3 regions of the Blastococcus sp. SYSU DS0973 genome follow, and region 1 is predicted to be linked to each of the others. Evidence: predicted binding sites of a transcription regulator. Region 1 holds the regulator's gene; each other region holds the start of a gene.

Region 1 (7,507 bases):
CCCTGGTCGTGTGTCGCGTGGTGCTTCGCGGGGCTGCGCGGTGGTGCTGCGCGGTGGCGGATCGGGGGCTGGGGAAGAGCCGCGATCGGTAACTGCTCGAACTGCTGTCTATCGGGTGGCACTGACGGGTTTCTCAGGTGCCGGCAGGGCTGCCGGAGGCGACCGGCTGCCCCCGGCCCCCACCCCGCCGGCGGACCGGCGGGTCCCCCTGCATGCCCGGCAGCGGCGGGGTACCCGCCGCCAGGTGCCGGGCACGCAGCTCGGTGATTTCCTTCTCGAAGTCCTCGAGCGAGGTGAAGGCCCGGTACACGCTGGCGAAGCGCAGGTAGGCGACCTCGTCGAGCTCGCGCAGCGGCCGCAGGATCGCCAGCCCGACCTCGTGGCTGGGCACCTCCGCCGCGCCGCTGGCGCGGATGGCGTCCTCCACCTGCTGGGCGAGCAGCTTGAGCTGGTCCTCGTCGACCGGACGGCCCTGGCAGGCCCGCCGGACGCCCGCGACCACCTTGCTGCGGTTGAAGGGCTCGCTCACGCCGTTGCGCTTGACGACGGCGAGCACCGCCTCTTCGACGGTGGTGAACCTCCGCCCGCACGCGGGGCAGGACCGGCGACGCCGGGTGGTGGCGCCCTCATCGGCCTCGCGCGAGTCGATCACCCGGCTGTCGGCGTTGTGGCAGAACGGGCATCGCACGGTGGTTCACCTCCTTCTTCCTACGCCCCCCACCGGCCGGTTGTGGACCCTCTTGGGGACATCCGGTGGATGCGCCGGGGAGAACCTGAGGACCAGCCTGTGGACGGGCTTACAGCCCTGTAACTACTAGATGTAGGGGAACCCTAGGGCGGGCCTCACAAGATGTGCAAGTGATCGTTTCCTCGGCGTGTTCCGCCCCGGCACTGCCGTGCGCACGCGGAACACCGGACCCCAGCAGTCACAGGACATGCCCGGCGTCTCGGACCAGCGGAAGGCTCGCGGTGGCGTCGGCACCGGCGGAGCGCCCGCCGCGAACTGCAGACCCCGCCCGCGCCACGGCCACGCGCTGCGTCGCGCGAGATGCCGCGACGACGGCCGCAGCGGGTGCGGCGACAGGCGGCTCGGGCAGCCGCACGGTCGACAGCTCGCTCCACGCCGTCGCCTCGGCGCCACCCACGACGACCCGCACGCACACCTGGCAGGTGCCCGAATCGACAGCCCGACAGCCCGACAGCCCGGCAGCCCCTGCACACCAGGCACCGACCTGGTGGACCTCGACGGCCTGGGGTCGGCGGGGCGGACACCGCGGCGCGGTTCTCCATGACGCTGGACTGCGACAGGCGGCGAGGGTGATGGCCAACACAGACGGCCGACGCTTCAACACGCACGGTCGACGAGCTCGTCGGGCCGGGCTGGGCACCTCTTGCCGCGGCCGGCGGAGTCCACCGGGCCCGGGGGAGCTGACTCAGGGCAGCCGCAGGACCTGCCCCGGCAGGATCGCCGAGCCGTCGAGGCCGTTCAACAGCTGGATGCCGTCGACGACCTCCCGCACGTCCCGCCCACCCGCCGCTGCGCTCGCGATCGACCACAGCGTGTCCCCCGGCTCGACGATGACCCTCGTCGTCCCCATCAGCTCCAGGCCGGCACCGTCCCCACCGAGCACCGCGGTCCCGAGCGCGACCACACAGAGGACCAGCAGCAGCGCGAGGGCGGCCACGAGCCGGCGACCGCGAGCGGTCAACCGGAGAGGTGGCAGCGCCGGTTTCCCCGGCCGCCCTGCGGCATGCCCCAGGGCTACGGCGGGACGGGCGCCGCGCGCCGACCGGCCCGCGGCCCCACCTCCGGCCGCCGGTGCGACCGCGTAGGCGCGCGGGACCGGCGGCAGCACGCGCAGGTGCCGCTCCGGCCGCCGCTCGAACCGCTCCCGCACCGCGCCGGGCGTCTCTCCGCGCACCGTCGCTGCCGCACTGCCGGCCATGGCTTCCCGCCCCTCACCTGGCCGGATCCCCCCGGCCCGAACGTGTGTTCGATTCGAACGCCTGTCCGATGTCTACCGCATCGGTCCGACAGAAGCGACGCGACACGGGCAACTTTCGAACACGTGTTTGAACTGACCGGCGATCGGCGCTACGGTCGCTACGACGACCAGGCTGATCAGCTGCGCGGGCAGCCGGCGAGGAGGACACGTGACGAACTCGAGCGGGACGTCCGGCGGCCGACGCGGGAGCCGGAGCGCCGCCCCGGAGACGGCCGACGCCTCGGCGTCGGTGCGCACCTTTCCGGACCGGACGGCCGACGGTGACGGACTCACCCAGCGGCAGCGCCGGGTGCTGGAGGTCATCCGCGACTCGATCGACCGTCGCGGCTATCCGCCCTCGGTGCGCGAGATCGGCGAGGCGGTCGGGCTGTCGTCGGCCTCCTCGGTCGCGCACCAGCTGTCGGTCCTCCAGAAGAAGGGCTGGCTGCGCCGCGACCCCAACCGGCCGCGCGCCCTCGACGTCCGGCTGCCCGGCGACGCAGGCCGCACCGCCGCCGTCGAGCCGCCCGTGGTCGGCGACGGCGAGCAGGCCTCGGCCCCGACGTACGTACCCCTGGTCGGGCGGATCGCCGCCGGTGGTCCCGTGCTCGCCGAGCAGGCGGTGGAGGACGTCTTCCCGCTCCCCCGCGAACTCGTCGGCGAGGGAACGGTGTTCATGCTCAAGGTGGCCGGTGACTCGATGGTCGAGGCGGCCATCTGCGACGGCGACTGGGTCGTCGTCCGCCAGCAGCCGACGGCCGAGAACGGGGAGATCGTGGCCGCCATGATCGACGGCGAAGCAACGGTCAAGACGTACAAGCGCCGCGACGGTCACGTGTGGCTGCTGCCGCACAACCCCGCCTACGAGCCCATCCCTGGCGACGAGGCCACCATCCTCGGCCGGGTCGTGTCGGTCCTGCGCAGGGTCTGACCGTCAGGGACGACGACGCAGGCGGCTGCCCAGCCAGACCACGAGGGTGGCGACGGCGGCAGCGATCAACGCGGCCGCGATCGGTGAGCGGTCCGAGCGCACCAGCTCCTCGAAGCCCGGCAGCGGGTCCGCGACCGGTGCCGCCGTCGCCGCGGGCGGTGCGCCGGCCGGGAGGGGTACCACGGTGACCGCGCTGGGCAGCCCCTCGCTGGCGACCACCAGCGCGCGCGAGTCGGCGGTGAAGCTGACCGCCTCGCCCTGCGGTGACTCCGGCAGGGCCACCCGCACCGGCTCGCCGGCCAGCGCGCCCGGGACGTCGGAGGCGGTCAGCGGCCACACGTAGGCGTCGGTGTAGGTGCGCAGCGCGACGGCGCTGCCGTCCGACGCGACCGCCCCACCGGTGATCATCAGCTGGCCGGCCCGGCCGACCGGCCCGCCGGGGGTGCCGGTCAGCGTCACGTTCACGGTGGCGACCCGTTCCATGGGCGCCGTTCCGCCGTCGGCGAGGTCACCGGCCGGCCGGTACACACCGCTGGAGCCCAGGACCTCCTTGGTCACCACGTACGGGGTTCCGTCCGGGGCCACCAGCAGCGCTTCGGCGTCGTGCGCGCCGTCGGGATAGGTCAGCCGGTGCAGCACGGTGCTGCCGTCGGGGCGGAGGACGTGCAGCGCGACGGTCGCGCGGTGGAGGCTGTTGTCCCCGGTGTCAGCGATCCAGACGCCGCCGTCCGGTCCGACCGCCAGATCCTCGGGGTCGTACGGGTCCACGGGGGCGGACCGGACGTCGATCACCGCGCACGCGCCGTCGAGCCCGTAGACGGCGACCTGGTCGCCGCCGTCGTTGAGCGCGAGCACCTGCTCGCCCACGGCGACGAGTCCCGAGACCTCGGCGAGGCGCGGATCGGTGATCGAGCACCGCACCGTGGGTGACGCGCCCCCGGCCTCGGCGATCCCGGGGACACCGAGCAGGACGCCGATCAGCGCGGTCGCCAGGACGAGCCGCCTGACGGCGCCGCTATCCGGTCCGGGCTGCTCGGGCACGGACGAAGCGTGACAGCACGAGCGCGTCCAGTGCATGAACCACGCCCAGCAGCACGATGCCCACAGCCGCTCCCACGACGGCGTCGGTGACCCAGTGGAAGTCCAGCGACACCATCGCCACACCGGTGGCGACCGGTCCGGCCACGCTCAGCCACCAGAACGTGCGCTGCACCGCCGGCGGCAGTCCGTACTCGACCGCCTGCCACCGGGCGACGCCCCACATGAGCACGGCGTTGGCCACGTGCCCGGAGGGGAAGGAAGCGCCGTCGGGGTGGAAGTAGTACGACCCCGGAAAGGCCGGGGCGGTACGACCGATGCCGTGCTTGATGGCGTAGACGCCGGCGGTGAGCACAGCGAGGGCGAGCGCGACCCGGGCGATCGGCAACCACGCCCGCCGCCGCCAGAAGAGGTAGCCGAGCAGACCGGCGAGCACCGCGAGGATGGTGACCCGCCCGCCGAGCTGGGTGACCAGCCAGACCACGGGGTAGCCCGCGGTGCCCCGCAGTCCCCAGTCACTGACGACCTCCGAGACCAGCAGGTCCAGCCGCTCCAGCGAGCCGTGGGTGAGCAGGTCGGCGGTCACGAGGACCGGGACGAGGACCGCTACGCCGACCAGCCACCACGGCGGCCGACCGGCCGAGACGACGGGCGCGGAACCGGGAATACCGGTCTCCCGCACCGCGCCCCTCGCCACGCCGCAACCGTACCGGGCCGTGACCGGATCGTGATCGATGCGGCCGGAGGTCAGGCGACCGGAGCCCCGAACTCCTCGAGTGCGGCCGCGAGCGCTCCGTCCACCCGGGCGGTGAGCCGGGTGCCGCCGCCCTCGTGCTGCTCGCTGAGGACCTCGCCGTCCCGGTGCACGCGGGCCACCAGGTCACCCCGCTCGTAGGGCACCAGCACGTCGACGTCGACGTCCGGGTGCGGCAGACGCTCGGCGACGAGCCGGCGCAGGGTGTCCATGCCGGCCCCGGTCCGGGCGGAGACCCAGACGGCGCCCGGCAGGGCCTGGCGGAGGGCGAGGATGTCCTCCTCGCTCATCGCGTCGACCTTGTTGACGACGATGACCTCCGGGACCGCCGACGCGTCGATCTCGTTCAACACGACGTGGACGGCGTCGATCTGGCCGAGCGGGTCGGGGTCGGAGCCGTCGACCACGTGCAGCAGCAGGTCGGCCGCGGCCACCTCCTCCAGGGTGGAGCGGAAGGCGTCCACCAGCTGGTGCGGCAGGTGGCGCACGAAACCGACGGTGTCGGTGAGCGTGTACTCCCGGCCGTCCGGCGACTGCGCACGGCGGACCGTCGGGTCCAGGGTCGCGAACAGCGCGTTCTCGACGAGCACGCCGGCGCCGGTGAGCTGGTTGAGCAGGCTCGACTTGCCGGCGTTGGTGTACCCGGCGATGGCCACGCTCGGGACGGCGTTGCGGCCGCGGCTGGACCGCTGGGTGGCCCGCGCGGTGGCCATGCCGGCGATCTCGCGGCGCAGCTTGCTCACCCGGGCGCGGATGCGCCGCCGGTCGGTCTCGATCTTCGTCTCGCCGGGACCACGGGTACCGATGCCGCCACCGCCGGCGACGCGACCACCGGCCTGACGGGAGAGCGACTCACCCCAGCCGCGCAGCCGCGGCAGCATGTACTGCATCTGCGCCAGCTCGACCTGGGCCTTGCCCTCCCGGCTGGTGGCGTGCTGGGCGAAGATGTCGAGGATCAGCGCCGTCCGGTCGACGACCTTGACCTTGAGGACCTTCTCCAGCTGGTTGAGCTGGCCGGGGGTGAGCTCACCGTCGCAGATCACGGTGTCGGCGCCGGTCGCGGCGACGATGTCGCGGATCTCGTTGGCCTTGCCCGAGCCGACGTAGGTGGCGGCGTCGGGCTTGTCGCGCCGCTGGCTGACCGCCTCGAGCACCTCGGAGCCCGCCGTCTCCGCCAGGGCGGCCAGTTCTGCCAGCGAGCGGTCGGCGTCGGCCTGCGTGCCCTCGGTCCAGACCCCGACGAGCACGACGCGCTCGAGTCGCAGCTGCCGGTACTCGACCTCGGTGACGTCGGCGAGCTCGGTGGAGAGCCCCGCGACACGGCGCAGCGCACCGCGCGCCTCCAGCGCGTAGGAGCCGGTGGTGTCGTCGGCCTCGTCCCGACGCCCGGCGGGCGCGGGGCGGGTGGTCCGGTCGGTCTGCTCGTCGACGGGCAGGGCATCGGGGGCGGTCGTCATCGTGTCCAGCGTGGCACGGTCCTGCGTGGAAAGCACCTGAGTTGTCATCGCCCGGTACAACGCATCGCCGCCCCTGATGCATCCCGACCGACGGCAGGGGTAGGGCCTGCGCGACGGACGTGACGCACGGAGGAGGAACCGATGAGCGAGAGCGGATCGAGCCGACTGGGTTCGAACAGCGAGCTGGACGACCCGGGCCGGGACCCCAAGGGCATCGGCGGCCCTCCGCGCAACCCGATGGGTGCGGGGGCGGACCAGGACAGCGGCCGGGGCGAGCCACCCACCCTTCCGGCCACCGACGACGATGCGATGGTCCCCGCGCCACCCGACGACGACCGCCGCTGACGGGTCAGGCCCGGAGCCACTCCGGGCACAGCGCGCCGGCCGACACCAGGACCGCCGGCCCGCTGAGGACCGTCGTCCCGGGGGTCACCTGCACCGTCAGGCGCCCCCCGGGCACGTCGACGACGACCGTGCCCTCGGTCGCCCCCTCGGCCCGCAGCGCCGCGTACGCCGCAGCGCAGGCCCCGGTGCCGCAGGACCGGGTCTCCCCGACACCGCGCTCGGACACCCGCAGCCGGACGTGCGCGCCCGGCTCGACGACGTTGACCAGCTCCACGTTCACGCCGTCGGGGAAGATCCCGGCGTCGACCACCGGCGTGCCGGTGAGGTCGAGGGTGTCCACGGGGACATCGGTCAGGCAGGCCAGGTGGGGATTGCCCATGGAGACCGCCACCCCTGGGAAGACGCGACCGTCCAGCCGGGCCTCCCCCTCGCCGAACGGGCGCGCCGGCCCCATGTCCACCCAGTAGCCGCCGTCGGCGGCGGCGCCGACCCGGCGGGGCCCGCCGCGGGTACCGACCAGCAGCCCGTCGGCGCAGGCCATCCGGTCCACGAGCCCCTCGCCGGCCAGCGCGTGCAGGAACAGCCGGATGCCGTTGCCGCACATCTCCGCGTACGAGCCGTCGGCGTTGCGGTGATCCATGAACCACTCACACCGGCCGAGGTCGTCGCCCAGCACGGCCGCGGCGTCGGGTACGTGGGCGCTGCGCACCAGCCGCAGGACGCCGTCACCGCCGAGGCCGGCCCGCCGCTCGCAGAGGCGCTGCACCATGGCGGCGTCCAGCCGGTCGTCCGGCCACACCGTGCCGTCGGGGTCGGGCAGCAGCACGAAGTCGTTCTCGGTGCCGTGCCCGATCAGCACGCGGGGCGAGGAGGTCACGCGCCGATCGTAGGCGCGGTGATCACCGCGGTGGCGGCGTCGGCCAGGTCCGGGCGCGCAGCGTCCAACCACGTGGTCGTGGCGTCGCGGCGGAACCACGAGCGCTGCCGGCGGACGAAC
Region 2 (7,507 bases), on a different contig from region 1:
TGCTGCTGGCGACGCCGGCCGGGGTGCGCGCCCTGCAGCGCCGGCGCCGGCTGGCCGGGGAGGGAGCCGACGGCCTCTGGGACGAGCTGACCGCCGGCGCCGTGGACCTGGGCGTGCACCTCCACCCGTCCTGGACCCCGCGCCGGGTGGCCGACGCGCTGGCGACTGCCGTGACCCGCGGGCCGGGTGGGCCGTCGGTGGCCGCGTCCGTGGCCGCGGTGCACGAGCTGGCCCGGGCGGAGGAGGCGGCCACCTACGGGCGGCCGGGGAACGGGCGGCCCGGCCCCGAGCTGCGGGCGGCGCTGCGGACGGCCCGCCGGGGGCTGGCCGGCGCCCGGCCCCTGCCGGTGCGGCTGCGGGCGCTGCTGTGGCCGGCCTCGCTGGTGGACGACGTCCGGGCCGCACTCCCGCAGCGGTGGCGGAACGCCACCGGCCGTCGTCCGGGGAGGACGACGGCCGGGCGGGCGGTGTGAGGGGCTACTGGTCGTAGCGGCGGCGGAAGCGCTCCTCCAGGCGGCTCTTCATCGGCTGCCGGCGGGTGCGGCCACCGCCACGGCCGGCGGCCGTCGAGCCGCGCGGTCCGGCGGGGGCGTCGGTGACCTCGACGGCGCCGGTGGCCGCGCGGTAGTGCAGCACGCCGAGGGCGGCACCCCCGAAGGCCACCAGGAATCCCAGCACGCCGAGCGGCACGGACTCGGCGACCGCTCCGCCGACCAGGACGGCGAGGCCGACCAGGACCAGCAGTGCGCCGAGCTGCAGCTTGCGGCGGGCCTTCAGACGGCGATCGCCGGTGCGGACCGAGGAAGCGAACTTGGGATCGTCATCGACGAGGGCGCGCTCGATCTGCTCCAGCAGACGCTGCTCGTGCTCGGAGAGCGGCACGTCGACCTCCAAATGGGCGGAGCCAGTTCCGTCGGAGGCTCCCGCCGACGGTGTCTCCGAGGATACGAGCCGATTGCAAGGCGCGAAAGGCGACGCCACCGCGACCCGCCGGGCGGGTCGGCCGATCACTCCTCCGGGTGGCCGCTCCGGCGCGAACCGCCTGGTCAGCGCCCGGCCGATCCGGGGGAGCCGGCACGGCGCAGCAGCGTCGCCGGGCGGACCGCACCGGCACCGAAGCGGCGGGCGGCGCGGTCGGCGGCCAGCTCGGCCTCCCGCCGGCCGTGCTCGCGTGCCCCGAGCTCCAGCTGACGGGGCGCCGACCCGGCCTCGACGAGCCGTTCGGCCCGCACACCGACGAGCCGGATCCGGGCCCGATCCAGCCCCAGGGCGTCGTAGAGAGCACGGGCGGTGTCGTAGAGCTCCTGCCCCACGTCGGTGGGCGCCCCGAGGGTGCGGCTGCGGGTGATCGTCGCGAAATCGGCGAAGCGCACCTTGATGCTCACCGTGCGGGCCAGGCTGCCGGTCGAGCGCAGCCGCCCCGCCGTCCGCTCCGCCAGGCGCAGGAGTTCCCGGTGGACGACCACGGGGTCGTCCACGTCGGTGGCGAAGGTCTCCTCCGCGCCGGTGGAGCGCTCGGGCTCGTCGGGCACGACCCGCCGGGGGTCGCGCCCCCAGGCCAGCTCGTGCAGGTGGGTGCCCGCCGCCGCGCCGAGGGCTCGCTGCAGGGTTTTCGCCGGGACGTGCGCCAGGTCACCGACCGTGCGCAGCCCCAGCCGCAGGAGCGTCTCCTCCGTCTTCGGCCCCACGCCCCAGAGCGCGCTCACCGGCAGCGGGTGCAGGAAACCCATGACCTCCGGGGGGCGGACGACCAGCATCCCGTCGGGCTTGGCCCGGGTGGAGGCCAGCTTCGCCACGAACTTGGTGCCGGCGACGCCGACCGAGCAGGTGATGCCCTGCTCGTCGACGACGCGGGCGCGGATGTACTCGCCGATCTCCGCGGCGTCGCCCAGCCGGCGGCCGGCGCCTGCGACGTCGAGGAAGGCCTCGTCCAGGCTCAGCGGCTCGACCAGCGGGGTGATCGACCGGAACAGTGCCATGACCGCCCGGGACACCTCGGAGTACAGCGCCATGTCCCCCGGCAGGACCGTCGCCGTCGGGCACAGCCGCAGCGCCCGTGCGGTGGGCATGGCCGCGTGCACGCCGTAGCGCCGGGCCTCGTAGGTGGCCGAGGTGACCACGCCCCGGTTGCCGGCCCCGCCGACGATGACCGGCGTGCCGGCCAGCTCCGGGTGCCGGCGCACCTCGACGCTGGCGAAGAACGCGTCCATGTCGACGTGCAGCACGGTGCAGCCGGCTGCACGCACGCTCTTCCCCACGCCCACCTCCCGCACCGACCCCCGTGGATCGAACAGACGTTCGATCCACGGGGATGCTAGCGGCCCGGGGCGGGGCCGGCCGAGCGGCCCGCCCCGGAGCGCTGCGATCAGCGGGCGGCGACCCGCTCGTCCTCGCGGTCGTGCTTGCCGGGCCACATCTTGGCGCCGAGCACGCCACCGAGCGCCGCCGCGGCGATCGACAGCCCCAGTCCGAGCACCGCCCAGCTGGCGGCGGAGCGAGCTGCATCGGCGGCCTGGCCCGCCTGGATGTCAGGGATGTCGGCCTGCTGGATGCCGGCCACGTCGGTGACCACGCCGGCGAGCGAGCCGAGGAGCGCGCCACCGCCGAACAGGGTGAGCAGCACGATCGTCACGACGGCCAGCGCCCACACGAGGATGCCGTGCAGGAGCCCCTCGCTGAACCCGCGCCACAGCGCGCTCGCCCCGGCGGTGAGACCACCGAGGAACAGCGCGATCAACCCGTTGATCCCGCTGATCAGGTCGGCGTCGTTCCCGGCCCCCGAGCCGACGTCCCACCAGCCCAGGGCCAGCGTGGCCAGCTGCAGGAGCAGGAAGGTGGGCACCGCGACGATCAACCCGGCCCACACCGGGCCCCACCGGACGCGGTCCCGCCGCGGCGGCGCCAGGGAGATCTGCGTGGGCCGCCCGAGGTGCTCGTCGTCGTGGTCGACCTGTGGGGCCGCCGCGACCCGCGTGGCGCCCTCCGTCGTCCCCACGGGCGTCGTGGCCTCCCCGCGGCGGACGTCCGCCCCGGTGCCGGAATCGATTCGTGCACGACCTTCGGTCATGACCCTCTCCTTCTCGTTCGTCGTGGCTGTCGTTCAGGACAGGGATGCCCGGGCTGCCGGGCCGACCACCCGGGGCGGCGAGCCGTAACGCGATCGAGATGTGCGCCGATCGTCCCGACGGCGGTCCCGCCGCGCCCCTCCGGCACGAACACCGAGGTCACGGCGCATGTGTGGAGCACGAGCACACGAGGTACAGCAGCCTCCGCAGGGTCGCCGTCCGGTGGCCCGGTCGATGGGATCGGAGGAGCCAGTGGCGCTCGACGACGAGGACATGACCAGCACGGAGGGCCCGGCCGACGGCGGTGCATCCGGCACCCCGGGTACGCACGACGGTGGCGCCGACGGCGGTGCCGACAGCGGTGCCGACGGCGGCGCGAACGGCGGTGCCGACGGCGGCGCGGACGGCGGTGCCGACGGCGGTGCCGACGGTGGCGCGGACGGCGGTGCCGACGGCGGTGCCGACGGTGGCGCGGACGGCGGTGCCGACGGTGGCGCGGACGGTGGCGCGGACGGTTCGGCCTGACCGAGAACTCGACCCCGCGGGGCCGGACGGAGCAGCTCCGCCCGGCCCTGCGGCGGTGCACGGACATGGCGCCCGAGCTCTTCGCCGAGCAGTACTGGGCGCGGCGCCCGCTGCTCACGCGGGCCGAGGACACCGGGAACTCCTTCACCGACCTGCTCGACCTCCCCGCCGTCGACGAGCTGCTCTCCCGGCGCGGCCTGCGCACGCCGTTCCTGCGGATCGCCAAGGACGGCGCCGTCGTCGACACGAAGCGGTTCACCACCTCCGGAGGGGCGGGCGCGGAGATCGCCGACCAGGTCTCCTCCGACGCGGTGCTGCGGCTGTTCGCCGACGGGAGCACCGTCGTCCTGCAGGGCCTGCACCGGTTGTGGCCGCCGCTGATCGAGTTCGCCGACCAGCTGGCCGCCGACCTCGGCCACCCCACGCAGGTGAACGCCTACGTGACCCCGCCCTCCTCGCAGGGCTTCAGCCCGCACTACGACGTCCACGACGTGTTCGTGCTGCAGGTCGCCGGTGAGAAGCACTGGACCATCCACGAGCCGGTGCTCCCCGACCCGCTGCGCACCCAGGTCTGGACCGACCGCGCCGACCAGGTCGCCGCGGCGGCCGGGCGCGAGCCGGTCATCGACGCGGTGCTGCGCCCCGGTGACGCCCTCTACCTGCCCCGCGGCTACCTGCACTCGGCGAAGGCGCTCGGCGAGATCAGCGCGCACCTGACCGTCGGCATCCACTCGGTGACCCGCTGGGCCGCCGCGGAGCAGGTGCTGGACCTGGTGCGCACGCTGGCGGCCGAGGACCGCACGCTGCGGGGATCACTGCCCCTGGGCATCGACCTCTCCGACCCCGACGTCCTCACCGACGACGTCGCGACCGTCGTCGAGGGTCTGCGTGCGTGGCTGGGCCGGGTCGAGCCGGCCGAGGTGGCCGACCGCCTCCGGGCCCGCACGTGGGCGCAGGTGCGGCCGGAGCCCGTGGCCCCCCTCGCGCAGGCCACCGCGGCGGCAGCCGTGACGGCGGAGACGGTGCTGCGGCTGCGCAGCCGGCTGCGCTGCACCCTGCGCGACGCCGACGACGGACGGGTGGCGCTGATCGCCGGGCGCCGCACGCACACCTTCCCCTCCGACGTGCGCCCGGCCCTCGCCGAGCTCCTGGCCGTAGGTGAACTCAAGGTCGGCGATCTGCCCGGGCTGGACCCGGCGGACCGCCTCACGCTCGCGCGCCGGCTGGTGACCGAGTCGATCGCCACCGTGCCCGACGCCGCGCTGCCGGCCACCGGGCACGCGGCCGCGCGCGAGGACGCGACCGGGTCCGGCCGGTGAGGCCGTGGCGGGAGTGACCGGAGCCGGCTCCGCCGGTGGCGACGAATTCTGCCGCAGCGGCGTCCCCGCCCGCCCCCTGGGCCGGCTCGACGGGAGCCGCTGCTCGGTGCAGGCGCTCGAGCGCGCCGACTCGGGCGTCGCGACGGCGTCCCCGGTGTCGCGCTGGCTGCTGATCGAGCAGCCGGGCCCGTGGGGGCGGCAGGCGCTGCTCCAGTCGCGGTTCGACGCCCGCGTAGCCCCGCTGCTGGCCGAGCGCGCGCAGCGGGAAGGGGTGCGGGTGCTGCTGGTCCGCCGCCCCGGTGACCGGCTGTCCGACTCCGGCCGTCGCTGGGCCTACGCCGACAGCCGGCTCGGCCGGGAAGGCCTCTGGTGGTCGGTGCGCTCGACCGACGCCGACCTGCTCACCGTGCCCTGGGACGGATCGGTCGGCGAGCCGGCGCAGGGGCGGACGTACCTGGTGTGCACCCACGGCGGGCACGACGCCTGCTGCGCACTGCGTGGCCGGCCCCTGGCCCGCGCGCTGCCCGCGCCCGGGCCGGCCGACGTCTGGGAGTGCAGCCACCTCGGCGGTGACCGCTTCGCCGCCAACGTGCTCGTGCTGCCGCACGGCTTCTACTACGGGCAGGTCCCCGGCGACGGCGGGCTGGTCGTCGCCGCGCACGACCGCGGCCAGGTCGCGCTGCCGTGGTTGCGCGGGCGGGCGGGGCTCACGGCACCGGTGCAGGCGGCCCAGCACTACGCCCGCGAGGAGCTCGGCCTCCTCGGCGTCGACGACCTCGCACCCCTCGGGGTCACCCCACGGAAGTCGGCCGATCCGGCGGCGGAGCGCTGGGAGGTGACCCTCGCCGGTCCGGTGGCATCGGTGGTCGTCACGGTGGAGAGCCGCCCGTCCCCGGAGGCGGTGCACCTCACCTGCCAGGCTCCGGCGCCCGGCCGGGTGCGGACGTGGCACCACCTGTCGCTCACGACCCGGCCGGCGGTCCCGGCCGACAGCTGACCGGACGGCGCTCAGCCGAGGGCGCGGCCCCGGGCGGCGAGGAGCGGGATCGCGAGCTCCGTCGCGGTGAGCGAGCCGTGGTAGGCGGCCAGCCGACTCGGGCCGGGTTCCAGGCGGGAGCTGACCAGCACCCAGCTCCCCCGCGCCAGCGCCACGACGTCGCCGATGCGGGCGGCGAGCGCATCGTCCACCGGGCCGAAGATGCCGCTGGCGACGGCCTCCTCGCGCCCCACGACCCAGGCGCGGTCGCCCAGGACGCCGCGCCAGCGATCCAGGACGTCGGCCTCGGCCCCGGGCTCGGTGTGCACGTAGCGGGCGCGCGGCTCGCCGGCGAGCAGCCGTACGCCGTCGGCGAGATCGGGCTCGTCGTCCAGGTCCAGGCGGGTGTGCGCGGAGACGTCGAGCATGCCGTGGTCGGCGGTGACCAACAGGGCGGCGTCGTCCGGCAGCCCGTCGACGAGCTGCTCGACGACGCGGTCGACCAGGGCGAGCTGGCCCCGCCAGCTGGGTGAGTCGACACCGCGGACGTGGCCGGTGAGGTCCAGCTCGGCCATGTAGCCGTAGACCAGGGCCCGCGGGCCGGCGTCCAGGGCCGACCGCATGAGCGCGGTGAGGTCGCCGGGCCCCACCGCCCCGGTGTAGTCCGCACCCCGGTAGGCGGCCGCGGTGAGGCCCGAGCCCGCGTAGGCCCACGGGCCGACGGCGGTGACCGCGACGCCGTCGGCGGCGACGCGCTCGAAGACGGTGGGCCGCGCCTGCCAGTCGGCGGGGTCGGGGTCGTCGGCCCACTGGGTGTGATTGAGGGTGCGCCCCTCCCCCGGCACCTCGGTGACGAAGCCCAGGACGCCGTGGCTGCCCGGGGGCAGGCCCGTACCGATCGTGGTGAGGCTGACCGGGGTGGTGCTGGGGCAGGGCGCCTGCAGGTTTCCGGCCGGGCTGGTCAGCGCGGCGAGGGTAGGGGCGAGCCCGGCGTGGGCGCGGACCAGGTCGGCGCCCAGGCCGTCGACGAGCAGGACCGCCACGCGGCGAGCGCCGTGCAGCGCCGCGGCCAGGTTGAGCGGATCGGCAGGCAGGTCTCCCCGCGCGACCGGCGCGCCCAGGGTCGCCGCGACGCCGGGCAGCACGTCGGCCAGGGTGGCGACGCCGTAGGCCGGCCGGTGGAGGTCGGGCGGGAGCCCGCCGTCGTCGACCGCCGCGCTCACGCGCGGGTGGCCAGCAGGTGGAGGCCGGCGGCCACCTCGCGGTAGGGCGAGGCCTCGGCGACCGCCAGCTCCAGGTTCCGGACGGCGGCCGGGTCGGCCCCGGAGGCGGCCTCGAGCAGGTCGGCGACGACGGAGACGCCGCGCCAGCTGCCCGCGGTCAGGCCGGCGCCGTCGACGAGCGCGAGGAGGTCCTCGGGGGTGAACCTCCGCCGGACCGGCCGCCCGGGGACCCGCTCGTCGCCGAGCAGCGCGAGCGCCTCGACGGGGTGGCCGGCCACCGCGCGGGCGAGCACGGCGCCGGCACGGTTGGCGACGGCGAGGCTCACCCGGCCGCCCGGGCAGAGGGCACCGGAGATCTCCCGGAGGGTGACCGCCGGGTCGTCGACGACCTCGAGGACG
Region 3 (7,507 bases), on a different contig from region 1:
CGCCGTGGGGCAGGTGGGGGAGGTCCGGCCCGACGTCACCTTCGTCACCAGCCCGAACAACCCGACGGGCACCGCCGTCGCCCTCGACACGGTCGCCGCGCTGTACGAGGCGACCGAAGGGGTGGTCGTCGTCGACGAGGCGTACGCGGAGTTCGCCCGCACCGGCACGCCCTCGGCGCTCACCCTGCTGCCCGGCCGGCCGCGGCTGATCGTGAGCCGGACGATGAGCAAGGCCTTCGGCATGGCCGGGCTGCGGCTGGGCTACCTGGCCGCCGACGCCGCCGTCGTCGACGCCCTGCAGCTGGTGCGGCTGCCGTACCACCTGAGCTCGCTCACCCAGGCCGCCGCGCGGGCCGCGCTGGCGCACACCGACGCGCTGCTGGCGACCGTCGACGCGGTGAAGGCGCAGCGCGACCGGATCGTCGACGCGCTGCCCGGGCTCGGGCTGACCTGCGTGCCCAGCGACGCCAACTTCGTCCTGTTCGGGCACTTCGCCGACGCGCCCGCCGCGTGGCAGGCGCTGCTCGACCGGGGGGTGCTCGTGCGCGACGTCGGCCTGCCCGGCTGGCTGCGCGTCACCGCCGGTACCGCCGAGGAGACCGACGCCTTCCTCGCCGCGCTGGGTGAGGTCGCGCCGTCCCACCGCACGACTCTGGGAGACTGACGCCCATGACCCGCACCGCACGTGTCGAGCGACAGACCAACGAGACCAAGCTCGTGGTCGAGCTCGACCTCGACGGCACCGGCACCAGCTCCATCAGCACCGGCGTGGGCTTCTACGACCACATGCTGACGGCGCTGTCCAGGCACAGCGGCATCGACCTGACCGTCCGCGCCGACGGTGACCTGCACATCGACGCCCACCACACGGTGGAGGACGTCGCCATTGCCCTGGGCCAGGCGTTCGCCGAGGCGCTGGGCGACAAGAAGGGCATCACCCGCTACGGCGACGCGACCATCCCCATGGACGAGGTACTGGTGCAGGCCGCGGTCGACCTGTCGGGCCGGCCGTACTTCGTGCACGCCGAGCCCGAGAACATGACCCCGATGATCGGGCCGGACTACCCGACCAGCCTGACCAAGCACGTCCTGGAGTCCTTCGCGTTCAACGCCCGGATCAGCCTGCACGTCCGGGTGCTCTACGCCGGCCGGGATGCCCACCACATCGTCGAGGGGCAGTTCAAGGCCCTGGCGCGAGCGCTGCGGACCGCGGTGGCGCTGGACCCGCGGGTCACCGACGTGCCCTCCACGAAGGGCGCCCTGTAGCCGGTGGACTTCGGCCTGGTCCTCGTCGTGCTCGGTGGGTTTCTGCTGGGCGGCGCCTGGAGCATCTGGCGGGCCGACTCGGAGACCGCCGGGCGCACCGGGCCGCAGGTCGTCTTCGCCGTCATCCTGCTGCTGGCCGCGCTGCTGGCGACCGCGTCGGGCATCCTCCGGCTGGTGTGAGCGGCGGGGACGAGGAGCGCTTCCTCGAGCTGGTCATCGTCGACCCCACGCTGCGGGCGGTGCTCGATCGCGTGCTCGCCCTGGGCATGGCCGACCGGTGGCTGGAGAAGGCCCCCGCCCCCACCGGTCGCAAGCTCCCGGCGGGCCGGGCCCCGCGCAGGTCCCCGCGCGGGGTCGTCGTTCGTGTCGGTGCCTCAGCCGGTGCGTGAGCGTGCGGGTTCTCCGGTGAGGGGGAAGACGAGGATCTCGGTGCCGTCGGGCCGGTAGGTGTGCCATCGGCCCCGCGCATCTCGAACGACGGCGAACCCGTGGTGCACTTTCGTGTGGTGCCGTTCGCACAGCAACGCTGCGTTCTCCAGCGAGGTGGGGCCGTCGTCGATCCAGTGGATCAGGTGGTGGACGTCGCACCAGGAGGCCGGGGCGTCACAGCCGGTGAACACGCATCCGCGGTCGCGGTACTCCACGGCCCGGCGCAGCGCCGGCGGGGCGACCCGCTTCCCCCTGCCGTAGTCGAGGATCTCCCCGTCCGGGCCGATGACGATCCGGGAGACGTTGCCGTCGCAGGCCAGCCAGCGGGCCCGGGCGGCGGAGATCATCGCCCCGAACCCGGTCTGCGCCGCACCCGGGCCGGTGGTGGGGTCGACGAGGTCGGCGAGGTCGACTCGGACGACGACGTGCGGCTTCACCGTGCGCAGGGTCGGCAGGGACCCGGAGGCGAGGGCGTTGTCGGCGAGCTGGACCAGGGCGTCGGCGGACTGCTGGGCGCGGGTGCGGGTGTCCCCGGCCGGGCGGGACGCCTGCATGATGGATTCGACCGCGGTGAGCACCTTCTCCCCGCCCACGGCGTCCAGGTCGAACCGGCCGGTGACGCTGCCGTCGGCGTGCCGGACCACCACCAGCGACCGGTCTTCGGTCGGATCGGGCTCCGGGCCGTCGGGATCGAGCCGGGCCAGGTAGTGCTCCACCACCTGGCGCAGCTGCACGAAAGCGGAGCCGGCGGCGACCTCGGCCAGCGCCGCATCCACCCCGGCCAGTTCGACCTGCTGGGCGTCGGCGGCCGCCACGTTCCCGGGGTCGACGACGGGAGTGATGACCGCAACCTGCTCGGCGGTCACCTCGCCCCGGCGGAAGGCCTCCGTGACCGCCGGCAGCTCGGCCAGCGCCCGGCCGCTGCGCACCACCTTCGACGCCGCCGCCGGGGACAGCTTGGCGTGCCCGCGCAGCCAGGACGTCATCGTCTTCAATCCGTCCCGCTCCGGGGCCTGGGAGACCTCGCACTCCCGCACCGTGCGGGCGACCTGCGCCGCGAGCCGGTTCTGCGCGGTCAGCAGACCGGTGAGCCGGTCCAACAGCTGCGGGCCGAACCAGCCGGAGAGGTCCTCGGCCGCCAGGTCGTCCAGCGCAGCCTCGAGGCGACTACGCACATCGGACCCACCTGTCGAACGCATGTACGGATGATATCGCCGGCCAGTGACCGACGCAGGGCGAACCCGCAGGTCACAAGCTCGTCCACAGACCGCCGGACGTCCTTGACGGGACCCGCTTCCGGTGTCCGGCGGCCCTCGGGGCGGCCGGCTCCGGGCCTCGGTCGGCCGGAGTGACGGCCGGCGCCGAGAGCCTGCCGTGAACGGGCCCCGCAGGCGGTCGACGGGAACACTTCCGGCCGCTCCTGTGCTGGTCGGTAGCGTGGCAGGCGTGAAGAAGGTGGCGGTCCTCGACTACGGCTCGGGCAACCTGCGGTCGGCCGAGCGCGCGCTCCAACGGGTCGGGGCCGACGTGACGGTGACCGCCGACCTCCGGACCGCGCTGGACGCCGACGGGCTCGTCGTTCCCGGCGTGGGTGCGTTCGCCGCGTGCATGACCGGGCTGGACGCCGTCCAGGGCCGCCGGATCATCGGCCGCCGCCTGGCCGGGAGCCGCCCGGTGCTCGGCATCTGCGTGGGCATGCAGATCCTCTTCGAGCGCGGCGTCGAGCACGGCGTGGACGCCGAGGGCTGCGGCGAGTGGCCGGGGGTCGTCGAGCCGCTGGAGGCGCCCGTGCTCCCGCACATGGGCTGGAACACCGTGCAGGCGCCCCGGGAGAGCGTCCTGTTCGACGGCCTCGAGGACGAGCGCTTCTACTTCGTGCATTCCTACGGGGTCCGGAACTTCCCGCTCGGCCAGGACGGCGGGCCCTCGCGGCTCACGCCCCCGAAGGTCACCTGGGCCGAGCACGGCGACCGGTTCGTCGCCGGTGTGGAGAACGGCCCGCTGTCGGCGACGCAGTTCCACCCGGAGAAGAGCGGCGATGCCGGGGCACAGCTGTTGACCAACTGGCTCGGCACGCTCGACTGAGCGGCCCGCTCAGCTGCGCAGGTAGCTGGCCCCGTTGACGTCGATGATCGTGCCGGTCGAGAAGCGCGCGTCCGGCGACGCCAGCCACAGCACCGCCGAGGCCACTTCCTCGGGGCGGGCGACCCGGCCGTAGGGCGACTGCGCCCGGACGGCATCCCCGCTCGGGCCGTCGAGGATCTCCCGCGCCATCTCCGTCTGCACGAAGCCCGGTGCGACGCTGCCCACCGTGATCCCGTGCGGCGCCAGCGCCTGGGCCATCGACTGCCCGAAGGCGTTGAGCCCGGCTTTCGCGGCGCCGTAGGCGGGGGTGTTCGGCTCGCCGCGGAAGGCGCCGCGGCTGGTCACGTTGACCACCGCGCCGCCGCCGGCCGCGACCAGGTGCGGCACGGCCCGGAAGGTGGCGTGCATGGCGCCGACCAGGTTCACCTGCAGGGTGCGCGACACGACCGCCTGCCAGTCGGCCCAGGACGTCTCCAGCGGCGGGTGCGCCGTGTAGACCCCGGCGTTGTTCACCAGCACCTGCAGCCCACCGAGTGCGGCCGCTGCCTCGTCGACCACCGCCCCGACGGCCTCGGCGTCGGCGACGTCGGCCCGCACCACCACGTGGCCTTGACCGGGCAGCTCCGCGGCAACCCGCTCGGCCGCCTCCCGGGAGCTGCCGTAGTGCACCGCCACCCGGTCGCCGCGCTCGGCGAAGGCGTGGGCGATCGCCCGTCCGATGCCCCGCGAGGCACCGGTGACGAGAACGGCGCGGGAGTCGCTGGAGTCGGCCACGCGGGCAGTCAACCAGCCGGTGTGCACCGGCGCCCGCCGCTCCCGGGTCGCGCCTGCCTGACCGGGCCGCACGAGCCGCCTAGGGTTCCGGCGTCCCGTCCCGGTGCTGCTCAGGAGGCCGGCGTGCCCGCGAGACCGACGTCCCGCCCCGCCCGGCGACCCGGCCGGCTCGCCGGCCTCGCCGTCCTCGCGCTGCTGCTGGCCCTCGCCGCCTGGTCGGTCACCGGGCTGCGGCCGCCGGAGCCGCAGCCGGCCGACGCTCCCGCGACGGAGTTCAGCGCCGCCCGCGCCTTCGCCCACGTGGCGGAGATCGCCGCCGGCGTCCACGTCGCCGGCAGCGCGGAGAACGACCGGGTCGTCGACCGCCTGGTGACCACGTTGACCGGGCTCGGCCTCGACACCCGGGTGCAGAACGCCGTCGGGGCGCGCAGCGGCGGTGTGGGCGAGGCACGCATGGCCCGCGTGCGCAACGTCGTCGCGGTACTGCCCGGCACCGATTCCACCGGCCGGCTCCACCTGGTGGCCCACCACGACTCGGTGGCGGCCGGTCCCGGTGCCGCGGACGACGCGGCCGGGGTCGCGGCGGTGCTGGAGTCGGTGCGGGCGCTCACGGAGGGGCCGGCGCTGCGGAACGACGTCGTCGTCGTGCTCACCGACGCCGAGGAGGCCTGCCTGTGCGGCGCCGAGGCGTTCACCGCCTCCCACCCGCTGGCCGGCGGGGGAGTGGTGCTCAACCTCGAGGCCCGCGGAACGACCGGACCGCCGATCATGTTCGAGACGTCGCCGGGCAACGCGGGGCTGGCCGAGGTCTTCGCCGACGCCGCGGTGCACCCGGTGGCCAGCAGCTTCGCCGTGGAGGTCTACCGCGCGCTGCCCAACGACACCGACTTCAGCGTGCTGCTCGAGGACGGCGACTTCACCGGCATGAACACTGCGTTCGTCGACGGCGCCGCGGCCTACCACTCCCCGCAGGACACCCCGGAGCGGCTCGACCGCGGCAGCCTGCAGGCCCTCGGTGACAACGCGCTGGCGCTGACCCGGGAGCTGGGGAACCGTGATCTGGGTGCCCTGGCCCGGCCGGCCGACGACGACGCGACGCACTTCCCGCTGCCGGGCCTGCTCGTGCGGTACCCCGGCCGGCTGGTGTGGCCGCTGGCCGGCGCGGCGCTGGTCGCCGCCGCGGGGTTCGTGTGGGCGCTGCAACGGCGCGGCGGAACCCCGCTGCGGCGGACGGCGGCGGCGACAGGCCTCCCCCTGCTGCCCCTCGTGCTCGCGCCGCTGGCGGCCCAGGGCCTCTGGCGGGCGCTGGTCGCGGTGCGGCCGGAGTACGCCTCGATGCTGGACCCCTGGCGGCCGGGCTGGTTCCGGCTGGCCGCCGTCGCCGTCGTGCTGGCCGTCGTGCTGCTCTGGCACGCGCTGCTGCGCCGCCGGGTGGGCCCGGCGGCGCTGGCCGCCGGGGCGCTGGTCTGGGTCGCCGTCCTGGCGGCGGTGCTCGCCGCGGCCGCGCCCGGCGGGTCGTACCTGGCGGCGTGGCCGGCGCTGGCCGGTGGGCTCGCCGGCACGGTCGCCGTCCTGGCGCCCGGCCGGGTGGTGGGCGTCGGCGCCGCGCTCGTTCCCGGTGCGGTCGCGGTGCTCGTGCTGGTGCCCACCGCCGCGCTGTTCCTCCCCGCGCTGGGCATGTCAGCGGCGGCCGCGCCGTCGCTGGTGGTGGCGCTGGCCGCCGTCGTCCTGCTCCCGGCCTGGGAACTGCTGTTCCCCGATCCCGGTCAGGAGTGGCGCCCGATCGCGTCGGCGGCGGTGCCGGTCACCGCGCTGGTGGCGGCCGGGGCGTGCGTGGCTACCGGGCTCGCCGTCGACCGGTTCGACGCCGACCACCCGGTGCCGACCCGGCTGGCCTACGTGCTGGACACCGATGCCGGCCGGGCCCGCTGGGTGAGCACCGAGACGTCGCCGGCGGAGTACACCGACCGCTTCGTGGACGGACCCGGTGACCTGGGTGCCGACCTCCCCTACCTCGCCGGGCGGCCGGTGCTCACCGGGGCGGCCGAGCCCGCCGACCTACCGGCGCCCGAGGTCGCCGTCGTCTCCGACGAGGTGCGCGGCGAGCGGCGGGAACTCACGGTGCGGGTGACGCCGCGGCGCGGCTCCGTCCGGTTGGTGGACCTCGACCTGACCGTCGACGACGGCCTGGTGACCCGTGCCCGGATCTCCGGCCGGGCGGTTCCCGACGCGGCGCTGGGGAGCGACCGCCTGCGGGTCACCTTCCACGCGCCCCCGGCCGACGGGCTGCTGGTGAGCGTCACCGTGACCGGCGACGGCCCGGTGCGGTTGCGTGCCACCGACGGCAGCGACGGGCTCACCGGGCTGCCGGGGTTCGAGCCCCGACCCGAGGGGGTGGACGTCGCCGGCGCGCACGGCTCGGACCTGGTGCTGGTCACCGCCGTGTCCGACCTGGGCCGCGCGCGCCGCCCGTGACGCATGAGAGACCTCTCATCGGGCTCTCACCACCTCGTCACCGCCAGGAGGAAGGCTCACCCCCGTGCCGCGCCGCTCCCTCCCCGTCGTCCTCGCCGGTGTCCTGGCCGTCCTGGTGGCGGCCGGGGCGGCGTGGGCGGTGCTCGATGCCACCGGCGGCGGCGGCGCCCGGCCGGTGCCGTCGCCGATCGACGTGCCCGCGCCCGTGGTGCCGGGCGATCCGGGCGCGTCCCCCTCGGTCGGACCCGATCCCGCGCCGGACGGACCGCCGCCCGCCGCGCCCGCGCCCGCACCCCCGCCCGCTCAGCCGCGCCCGGACGTCGTGCCGCCGCCCCCGATCTCCGACGACGATGATGACGACGGGGACGACGACGGCCCGGACGACGACGGCGACGACTGAACGGTGACGACCCGACCGTGACCACCCGACCGTGACGACCGAGGAACCGACCTCGCCCGGGTGGCGGCAGGACGCCCG

What was found. Region 1 encodes LexA, which represses DNA repair genes until DNA is damaged. Its sites were predicted from a motif close to TCGAACANNTGTTCGA; they were not measured.
Region 2: a site for LexA is predicted at 2,287-2,302, ahead of dinB (DNA polymerase IV). Genes of this name have one in related genera too.
Region 3: a site for LexA is predicted at 2,885-2,900, ahead of ACI791_RS12840 (DUF222 domain-containing protein). Genes of this name have one in related genera too.

The regions. Positions count from the first base shown of each region.
Region 1 is NZ_JBJHAN010000005.1:233,349-240,855, forward strand. Features, by position in the region: gene nrdR (transcriptional regulator NrdR) at 134-688, opposite strand; gene ACI791_RS11275 (LysM peptidoglycan-binding domain-containing protein) at 1,434-1,709, opposite strand; gene lexA (transcriptional repressor LexA) at 2,155-2,916, shown strand; gene ACI791_RS11285 (hypothetical protein) at 2,920-3,957, opposite strand; gene ACI791_RS11290 (phosphatase PAP2 family protein) at 3,932-4,651, opposite strand; gene hflX (GTPase HflX) at 4,702-6,165, opposite strand; gene ACI791_RS11300 (hypothetical protein) at 6,307-6,510, shown strand; gene dapF (diaminopimelate epimerase) at 6,515-7,387, opposite strand; gene miaA (tRNA (adenosine(37)-N6)-dimethylallyltransferase MiaA) at 7,384-7,507, opposite strand, start outside.
Region 2 is NZ_JBJHAN010000001.1:23,062-30,568, forward strand. Features, by position in the region: gene ACI791_RS00090 (transglutaminase family protein) at 1-473, shown strand, start outside; gene ACI791_RS00095 (DUF3040 domain-containing protein) at 478-882, opposite strand; gene dinB (DNA polymerase IV) at 1,047-2,258, opposite strand; gene ACI791_RS00105 (permease) at 2,366-3,067, opposite strand; gene ACI791_RS00110 (BatC protein) at 3,318-3,590, shown strand; gene ACI791_RS00115 (cupin domain-containing protein) at 3,656-4,909, shown strand; gene ACI791_RS00120 (sucrase ferredoxin) at 4,914-5,906, shown strand; gene ACI791_RS00125 (alkaline phosphatase family protein) at 5,918-7,108, opposite strand; gene ACI791_RS00130 (class I SAM-dependent methyltransferase) at 7,105-7,507, opposite strand, start outside.
Region 3 is NZ_JBJHAN010000007.1:29,925-37,431, forward strand. Features, by position in the region: gene ACI791_RS12820 (histidinol-phosphate transaminase) at 1-664, shown strand, start outside; gene hisB (imidazoleglycerol-phosphate dehydratase HisB) at 670-1,266, shown strand; gene ACI791_RS12830 (hypothetical protein) at 1,270-1,446, shown strand; gene ACI791_RS12835 (hypothetical protein) at 1,443-1,655, shown strand; gene ACI791_RS12840 (DUF222 domain-containing protein) at 1,641-2,870, opposite strand; gene hisH (imidazole glycerol phosphate synthase subunit HisH) at 3,142-3,780, shown strand; gene ACI791_RS12850 (SDR family NAD(P)-dependent oxidoreductase) at 3,790-4,554, opposite strand; gene ACI791_RS12855 (M20/M25/M40 family metallo-hydrolase) at 4,678-7,029, shown strand; gene ACI791_RS12860 (hypothetical protein) at 7,094-7,429, shown strand; gene ACI791_RS12865 (ATP-binding protein) at 7,461-7,507, shown strand, end outside.